DNA from 4 places in the Thauera sp. WB-2 genome. Region 1 is predicted to be linked to each of the others. Evidence: predicted binding sites of a transcription regulator. Region 1 holds the regulator's gene; each other region holds the start of a gene.
The links. The regulator sigma-54, encoded in region 1, starts transcription at its own class of promoters, with help from an activator protein. The targets are predictions, from matches to a motif close to TGGCACGCTTNCTGCTNA.
Positions count from the first base shown of each region.

Region 2: a site for sigma-54 is predicted at 1,407-1,424, ahead of LQF09_RS13190 (phenol hydroxylase subunit). Genes of this name have one in related genera too.
Region 3: a site for sigma-54 is predicted at 1,230-1,247, ahead of LQF09_RS02345 (circularly permuted type 2 ATP-grasp protein). Genes of this name have one in related genera too.
Region 4: a site for sigma-54 is predicted at 907-924, ahead of glnA (type I glutamate--ammonia ligase). Genes of this name have one in related genera too.

Region 1 is NZ_CP088935.1:3,840,511-3,842,711, reverse strand. Features, by position in the region: gene hpf (ribosome hibernation-promoting factor, HPF/YfiA family) at 55-378, opposite strand; gene LQF09_RS17520 (RNA polymerase factor sigma-54) at 396-1,862, opposite strand; gene lptB (LPS export ABC transporter ATP-binding protein) at 1,885-2,201, opposite strand, start outside.
Region 2 is NZ_CP088935.1:2,876,183-2,878,383, forward strand. Features, by position in the region: gene LQF09_RS13180 (MmoB/DmpM family protein) at 1-47, opposite strand, end outside; gene LQF09_RS13185 (aromatic/alkene monooxygenase hydroxylase subunit beta) at 61-1,056, opposite strand; gene LQF09_RS13190 (phenol hydroxylase subunit) at 1,087-1,350, opposite strand; gene LQF09_RS13195 (2Fe-2S iron-sulfur cluster-binding protein) at 1,634-1,963, opposite strand.
Region 3 is NZ_CP088935.1:526,455-528,655, reverse strand. Features, by position in the region: gene LQF09_RS02345 (circularly permuted type 2 ATP-grasp protein) at 1-1,187, opposite strand, end outside; gene LQF09_RS02340 (transglutaminase family protein) at 1,336-2,201, opposite strand, start outside.
Region 4 is NZ_CP088935.1:817,359-819,559, reverse strand. Features, by position in the region: gene LQF09_RS03680 (cation diffusion facilitator family transporter) at 1-794, shown strand, start outside; gene glnA (type I glutamate--ammonia ligase) at 1,013-2,201, shown strand, end outside.

The DNA of each region.
Region 1 (2,201 bases):
TTGGAAACGGGCGCATTATAACCATACCCCGGACGTGGGGCTGAAACGAAAGCGTCAGGCTTCGGGGGCCTGGTGCTTGATCGTCTCGTGGTTGTGGTCGGCCAGTTTCTGCTTGTACTTCTGCACCTGGCGGTCGAGCTTGTCGGTCATCGCGTCGATGGCCGCGTACAGGTCGGCATCATCGCTTTCGACGAAGATGTCCTTGCCGCGCACGTGCAGGGTGACCTCGGCCTTCTGCTTGAGCTTCTCGACCGAGAGGATCACCGCGACACTGGTGACGTTGTCGAAGTGACGGATGACGCGATCAAGCTTGGAGGTGACGTAGTCGCGAATGGCCGGAGTGACTTCGACGTGGCGCCCGGTGATGTTGAGATTCATGTTGACTCCTGTTTTTGTCAGATGGATTTGCGCAGGCTGACCGGCGGGATATTGAGGGATTCGCGATACTTGGCGATCGTGCGCCGTGCGACCACGATACCCTGCTGGCCAAGGACTTCGGCAATCTTGGCGTCGGACAGCGGCTTCTTGCTGTCCTCGGCGTCAACCAGTTGGCGAATCAGCGCGCGAATCGCCGTAGACGAGGCCGCTCCACCGGTGTCGGTGGCGACGTGACTACCGAAGAAATACTTGAGTTCGAACACCCCGCGCGGACTCGCCATGTACTTCTGCGTGGTCACGCGCGACACGGTGGACTCGTGCAGCTCGAGTTGGTCCGCGATCTCCCGGAGGGTGAGTGGCCGCATTGCCACCTCCCCATGATCGAAGAACTGCCTCTGCTGGTCAACGATGGCCTGGGACACCCGGAGGATGGTGTCGAAGCGCTGCTGCACGTTCTTGATCAGCCAGCGTGCCTCCTGCAACTGTCCGCTCAGGCCGCCACCCTGGCCGCGGTTCTGCTGCAGCAGGCTGGCATACAGGCGGTTGATGCGCAGACGCGGCATTGCCTCCTGGTTCAGGCTGACCGTCCACCGCCCGCGCAGCTTGCGTACGACCACATCCGGCAGTACGTAGCGCGTCTCGGCGTTCGAGTAACGCGAGCCGGGGTGGGGATCGAGGCTGCAGATCAGGGCATGGGCGGCGCGCAGGGCCTCGTCGTCGCAGCCGGTCAGCTTCTTGAGCTTGACGAAGTTGCGCTCGGCGAGCAGCTCGAGGTGCTTGTCGACGATCTCGAGCGCGAGCGTGCGCGTCGCCGAAGCCGGCAGGGTACGGAGCTGCAGCGACAGGCATTCGCTGGGGCTGCGCGCGCCGATGCCTGCGGGCTCGAGGTTCTGTACGTGGCGCAGCGCGATGCTCAGGTCATCGACATCGACGTCGGCGTCGTCCGGAAGCAGTTCGAGGAGCTCATCGAGCGGCTGGTGAAGGTAGCCGTCGTCATCCAAGGCTTCGATGATGAAGCGCACGAGGGCGCGGTCGCGGTCTGACAGCGGCGACAGCGACACCTGCTGGTCGAGGTGTTCACGCAGGGAGACGCCGGCCGCCTGCAGTTCCTGGTAATCGACGTCGTCGTCGTCCTCGCTGCGGCTCGATGCGCCGCTGCCGACATTGGACCAGTCCATGCCTTCGTCGGCGCTGCCATGGTCGGCATGGTCGCCGGCGTCGCTGTCCGTAGCGCTGGCTGGCGCCTCGGGGGTGTTCGCCTGTTGCTGTCTGGCCTCGTGTTCGGGGGGGCTGCCCGGTGGAAGCGGTGGTACGAACTCGACACCGTCGCCGTCGCTGCGCTCGAGCATCGGGTTCTCGAGCAGGAAGCGCTCGATCTCCTGGTTCAGCTCGATGGTCGACAGCTGCAGCAGCTTGATCGACTGCTGCAGCTGCGGCGTCAGGGTAAGGTGCTGGGAGAGCTTGAGCTGGAGGCTTGGTTTCATCGCTGTCGACGCGCGCGCGGATTCACAGGCGGAAATGCTCGCCCAGGTAAACCTGGCGCACCCTTTCGTTGTCGATGATCTCGGCCGGTTCGCCGCTTGCCAGTACCCGGCCCTCGCTGATGATGTACGCACGATCGCAGATGCCGAGCGTCTCGCGCACGTTGTGGTCTGTGATCAGCACGCCGATGCCGCGCTCCTTGAGGAAGCGGATGATCTTCTGGATGTCGATCACCGCGATCGGGTCGACCCCTGCGAAGGGTTCGTCGAGGAGGATCAGGCGCGGGTCGGTTGCAAGTGCGCGCGCGATCTCGCAACGCCGGCGCTCGCCGCCGGAGAGTG
Region 2 (2,201 bases), 960 kb from region 1:
GGGCGGGTTTCCTCGTTGGTCTGCAAAGCAAGAAATACGGTCGACATTCGGGAGCTCTCCTCAGAGGGTGACGCCGGCCTTGGCCATGCGCGCATTGAACTGCTGGACCACCTCGGCCAGGGCCTCGTCGGCGCGATCACCCAATGCAATGCGGCCAACGGGCAGCAGCGCGGCAGCAGCACGGTCGCGCCAGTGCGTCAGCCAGCCGGCCATGACAGCCTTGTTCTCCGCCGACTCGCTGGCCGCGATCTTCACTGTGGCATCGACCCACTTACGGGTTTCGGCAAACCAGTCGGTCATGAACTGAGTGAGCATCGCCACCGGCGTGCCGCCCTGCGACGAGAGCACATCGTCGATGATGGTTTCGTACACCAGCGCGTACAGGAGGCCGTCGAGCGCAGCGTTCTGGGCGACGAACAACTCCACCGGGTCCTTGATGACGAAGGTGTCCTCGACGTAACGGCGCAGCCCCTGCCAGGCGTCGTCCTCCACCCAGGCCCGCTTGGCCTCCTCGAGCGACTCGACATCGCCCAGCAGCAAGCCGACACGGGTGATGTACTGCGCGATGCCGAGCTGGTCCATCGCGTGATAGATATGTGGCTGCGAGAAGCCGGTACCGTAGCTGTAGGCACAGACGCTGGCATTGTTCATGTTCGAACCCCAGGCGACATGGCGCAGCGGCAGCAGCACCTTGAGCACGGTCTCTCGCACCGATTCGGGCAGCGTCGCAGCCAGACCACGGTTCTCGACGAAGTCGAAGTTCGCCTCCGCGGTATCCTGCTGCTTGGCGCGCGCCATGGTGTAGGCACCGTAGTAGAACTGGCGTGGATCCTTGAACGCGTACCAGTCCGACATCTTGATCGCGGTACGCGAGGCATCGTAGATGTCGTGCTCAGGGTCCCAGGTCGGCCGGTAATGGAAGTTGGCCGTTTGCTGCATGTCGAGCGTGCCTTCCTGATAACGCGACGCCGGTTTGTCGCCCCCAATTCGGCGTGCGATGTTGTCGAAGGTGTGCCGCAAAGGCTTGATGGACACCGTGCGCAAATCGATCTGCATGAACTCTCCTCCTTATGATTCGTAAGCGATTCAACGGAATCGCTGGTGGGTTGCCTGGTGCAGGCTCCAGTTCCAGTCGGCGTTCTCGGCCGCGTCCGAGGCCTCGCGAGGACCGAGATGGATGACCTCGTTGGCTTCGCAGAACGCCTTGAACGCCTCGGCTGGAAGCAACATCTCGGCGAACAGATCCGGCTCTCCGATCGCAAACTCGAACTCGATGAAACCGTCGGATCTCCGCTCGATGAGGCGCACGTACTTTCTACTGACGTCGATCACAGGCGCTTGCTTGTCCATTTGCCGAGGTACCTCCCGTTCGAACTGGTGAATGCTGGGGTGCTTCTGCAGGGAGCTAAACAAATTCCGTGCCAATCTCACAACTCCGAGCATTTACGCGCACTAAGCCAGGTTCTCGAGATTTACAGCGGAGACGGAGGAAGATTCCTGTTGATGAAATGCTCAATCAGAAAACTCGCTTGATCATTTGATCAATTCCATTTATTGCCATGCACCATGAAAAAAGGGCTGGTACGCCAACACGTACCAGCCCTTTCGCAACCCGACCAGGCCCGGACTACGCCTACCTTGGCCCATCCACCGCGGGCCTCTTCAGCGCCTTCAACATCTTGCCCTCCACCTTGAGCTCGAGGTCGCTGTCAGGGAACAGCTTGCAAGCAAGAACGATCCCGACCGCCTCTTCCGCCTCACTTACGCAGGCCCTGCTCATCTTGCGCGTGTGGTAACGGCCGGTGGTCACCCGCACCTTGCAGACGCCGCAGCCACCACCGCGACAGCCCACCGGAATGCCCTTGCGCCCCAAAACCTCCATCGCCCGCAACACGTTATCGTCCGCGCCACAGCGCACGAACTCACCGCTGTCCTCGATCAATACCGAAAACTTCTCTACCACTTTGCTCCTCCTCCTCGCCTTTCTTGTCGTACAGGTGTGAGCAGAACGTGCACCACACCTTCTCGCCACAACCCCACTCAAGAAATATACCACCCAATTCCTTTTTCTCGAGATTTTCCTTACTATTCGAACAGCGCTGGAGTTCTCCTGTACCCGTGTGTCAGGTAAGCTCCCGAATGACGTGTCGCGTACCGCTACGCGAACACCAAGGGCTCGCCGGAGAGTGAGCATTGAGGCA
Region 3 (2,201 bases), 1.0 Mb from region 1:
GCGCGGAACTCCTCGATCTCGGCGCGCGTTGCCGCCGGCCCGACCAGCATGCCGTAGCCGCCGGCGCCATGGACCTCCTTGACCACCAGTTCGGACAGGTGGGCAAGCGTGTAGGCCAGGTCCTCGGGCTCGCGCAGCATGTAGGTCGGCACGTTGTTGAGGATGGGCTCCTCGCCGAGGTAGAAGCGCACCATCTCCGGCACATAGGGGTAGATCGACTTGTCGTCGGCCACGCCGGTGCCCACGGCATTGGCAAGGGTCACTCGCCCGGCGCGGTAGGCCGACATCAGGCCGGGCACGCCGAGCATGGAATCGGGGCGGAACACCTCGGGGTCGAGGAAGTCGTCGTCGAGCCGGCGGTAGATCACATCCACCCGCCGCGGCCCCTGGGTGGTACGCATGAATACGGTGTCGTCCTTGACGAACAGGTCCTGGCCCTCGACCAGCTCCACCCCCATCTGCTGGGCGAGGAAGCTGTGCTCGAAATAAGCGCTGTTGAAGGCACCCGGCGTCAGCAGCACGGCCGTGGGGTCGAGCACACCCGCGGGCGCCACCGCGCGCAGGGTCTCGAGCAGCAGGTCGGGGTAGTGCTCGACCGGCTGCACGTTGTAGCGCGAGAACAGGTCGGGGAAGAGCCGCATCATCATCTTGCGGTTCTCGAGCAGGTAGCTCACCCCCGAGGGCACGCGCAGGTTGTCCTCGAGCACGTAGTACTCGCCCTTGCCGTCCGCCCCCGCTGCACGCACCAGGTCGATGCCGGCGATCATCGCGTACAGCCCTCCGGGCACTTCCACCCCCTTCATCTCGGGGCGGAACTGGGCATTGTTGAGCACCTGCTCGGCCGGCAAGCGGCCCGCGCGCAGGATTTCCTGGCCATGGTAGATGTCGGCGAGGAAGGCATTGAGTGCGCGCACGCGCTGGCGCAGGCCGGTCTCGAGGACGCTCCACTCGTCGCCGGGGATGATGCGCGGCAACAGATCGAAGGGGATCAGCCGCTCCTTGCCACCGCCCTCGCCATAGACGTTGAAGGTGATGCCGACACGGTGAAAGGCGATGTCGGCTTCCTTGCGCTTGCGCGCAATGTTCTCGCGTGGCATCTGCTCCAGCCAATCGGCGTACGGGGCGTAATGCGCCCGCACCGTACCGTCGGCAGCATGCATTTCGTCAAAAGGTCTGGCGGCTGTCATTGTGCTGTCTGCGCTCATGGTTGGACTCCCTTGAACGAGCATTCAGCATGAAGCGTGCCATGCACTCCAGGCGCGCAGTTGCGCGCTCTGCGGGCTCACGAGCAGGAGTGCACCGGCTTGGTGCGCACCAGGATGCGCTGAGCGTGCATCAATTTGGTGCGCGCACACCCTCATCGCTCGGTGTCACCGTCACCGCAACCTCGACACTGTGCCCCCCCCCGCCCAGGATCACCCCCCGCAGCGGCGCCACGTCGCCATAGTCGCGCCCCCAGGCCAGGGTGATGTGATCCGCACCCGGCTGCAGGTCATTGGTCGGGTCGACCTCGATCCAGCCCAGGCCGGGACACCACACGGCCACCCAGGCATGCGAGGCGTCGGCGCCCACCAGTCGCGGCTGCCCCGGCGGCGGCTGGGTCAGCAGGTAGCCCGAGACATAGCGCGCCGCCAGGCCGAGCGCCCGCAGGCAGGCGATCATCAGATGGGAGAAGTCCTGGCATACCCCGCGCCGCTTGGCGAAGACCTCTGCCACCGGCGTGGCCACGCTGGTGGCAGAGGCGTCGAAGCGGAAATCGGCATGGATGCGCGCGCACAAGGCCAGCAGCGCGTCCACCAGCGCGCGCCGCGGCGTGAAGCAGCGCGTCGCATAGCCTGCATAGGCAGCAGCCTCGTCGCCCAGCGCCACATAGGGCGAGGCGAAGCGATACTGCCCGGCGTCGCGCGCCTCGGGCTGGAGGGGTGCATGACCGGACAGCCCATCGCGAAGGTGGTCGCGTGCGTCCTCCCAGCTCGGTCCGCTGCCCGCGACCGGCCAGTCGCGAACGCCGACGCGGACGCGGCTGTGAGCCCGCACAAGCAGCCGGTCGTGCGGCGTGTCGAGCGCGAAACGCGTTACCGGATTGCCGAAGAAATCGACGGCAGCGCTGCGCTGAGCGGGGGCGGGAGACAGCTCCAGCGTGTGCGCCAGGCAGCGCTGGTAGGCGAGCTCGCGTGGATGCAGGTGGGCAATGTGCTGCG
Region 4 (2,201 bases), 1.3 Mb from region 1:
ACCCTGCAGCACTGCTGATGGCGCTGCTTACCCTGGCCGCCAAGGAGGGCCTGTTCCGCTACACGCTCGCAGCCGGGCGCAGGCTCAAGGCGCCGATGCTGGAAGCCAACGCTTGGCACGCACGCTCGGACGCCGCGTCGTCACTGGTCGTCGCCGCAGGCATTGGCGGCAGCCTGGCGGGCTACCCCTTCCTCGAACCACTGGCCGCCGCGGTGGTGGGCTTCCTGATCTTGCATATGGGAATCAGGCTCGCACTCAAGGCGGTGCGCGAACTGATCGACACCGGCCTGCCCGCCGAGGAGCTTGCACGCCTGCGCCGCACCATAGAGGACACCCCCGGCGTGATCGGCCTGCACGACATGCGTACGCGGCGCATGGCGGACCGCGTGCTGTGCGACGCGCACGTCCAGGTCAGCCCTCACATCACCGTGTCGGAGGGCCATCGCATCTCGGACGCGGTCTATTTCCGGGTGCGCGACGCCCACCCCGAAGTCCGCGACGTACTGGTGCATATCGACCCCGAGGACGACACCGACCTGCAGGTGGTGCCTGCCGGCCCGGTTCCCGAGCGCGCCGAAGTGCTCGCCGACGTCCGCCTGTTGCTCGGACCGGAAGTCCCGCAGCCAAAGCGTGTCCAGATTCACTACCTGGGCCAGCGCCTCGAGGTGGAGCTCTTCCTGCCCCCAGCCCTGGACCAGGGGCAAGTCACAGCCATCCGCAACCGTGTGGACGCGTGGCTCGAAGAGCACCCGCACTACCGCGCAATCAGGCTGCTCCAGGAGATTGCACCATAATGGTGCATTCAATCCATGCGATGCACCATTGTGGTGCCAACCTCTTGAGGAATGGGCACCGCTTTCGAGCACTTGCCCTTGTGGCACAATGACTCGCCAGCCCGCTAGCGCCTGGCACGCTTAGTGCTTATACGCCTCACACGAATCCGGCGCATCGATCTCGTACCGCTGCTCCACCCGCTCAACGCAAAGACCGCCTCATCTCACCAGGAGTGAAAATGAACGCCCAAGACGTCATGAAAATGATTCAGGAAAACGAAGTGCGCTTCGTGGACCTGCGCTTTACCGACACCCGCGGCAAGGAACAGCACGTCGGCCTGCCGGTTTCGGCCTTCGAAGAAGAGCACTTCGAGCACGGCCACCCGTTCGACGGCTCGTCGATCGCCGGCTGGAAGGGCATCCAGGCTTCCGACATGGTTCTGATGCCCGAGCCTTCGTCGGCCTACATCGACCCCTTCTTCGATGAAACCACGCTGGTCATCACCTGCGACGTCATCGAGCCGTCGGACGGCAAGGGTTACGACCGCGATCCGCGCTCGATCGCCAAGCGCGCCGAGGCCTACCTGAAGAGCACCGGCATCGGCGACACCGCCTTCTTCGGCCCCGAACCCGAGTTCTTCATCTTCGACGCCGTCGAGTGGTCGGTCGACATGTCGGGCGTGTACAGCAAGATCATCTCGGAAGAGGCCGCCTGGTCCACCGCCGACAAGTTCGAAGGCGGCAACACCGGCCACCGTCCGCGCGTCAAGGGCGGCTACTTCCCGGTACCCCCGGTCGACAGCCTCAACGACGTGCGCGCCGCCATGTGCCTCGCGCTCGAGGCCTGCGGCGTGCCGGTCGAAGTGCACCACCACGAGGTGGCCAACGCCGGCCAGTGCGAGATCGGCACCAAGTTCAGCACGCTGACCAAGCGCGCCGACTGGACCCAGGTGCTCAAGTACATCGTGCACAACGTCGCACACCAGTACGGCAAGACCGCCACCTTCATGCCCAAGCCCATCGTCGGTGACAACGGCTCCGGCATGCACGTGCACCAGTCGATCTGGAAGGATGGCCAGAACCTGTTCGCGGGCAACGGCTACGCCGGCCTGTCCGAGACCGCGCTGTACTACATCGGCGGCATCATCAAGCACGCCCGCGCGCTCAACGCCATCACCAACCCGGGCACCAACTCGTACAAGCGCCTGGTGCCGCACTACGAAGCACCGACCAAGCTGGCCTACTCGGCCCGCAACCGTTCGGCTTCGATCCGCATCCCCTACGTCGCCAACCCGAAGGGCCGCCGTATCGAAGCGCGCTTCCCGGACCCCCTGGCCAACCCCTACCTGTGCTTCGCCGCACTGATGATGGCGGGCCTGGACGGCATCCAGAACAAGATCCACCCGGGCGATCCGGCCGACAAGAACC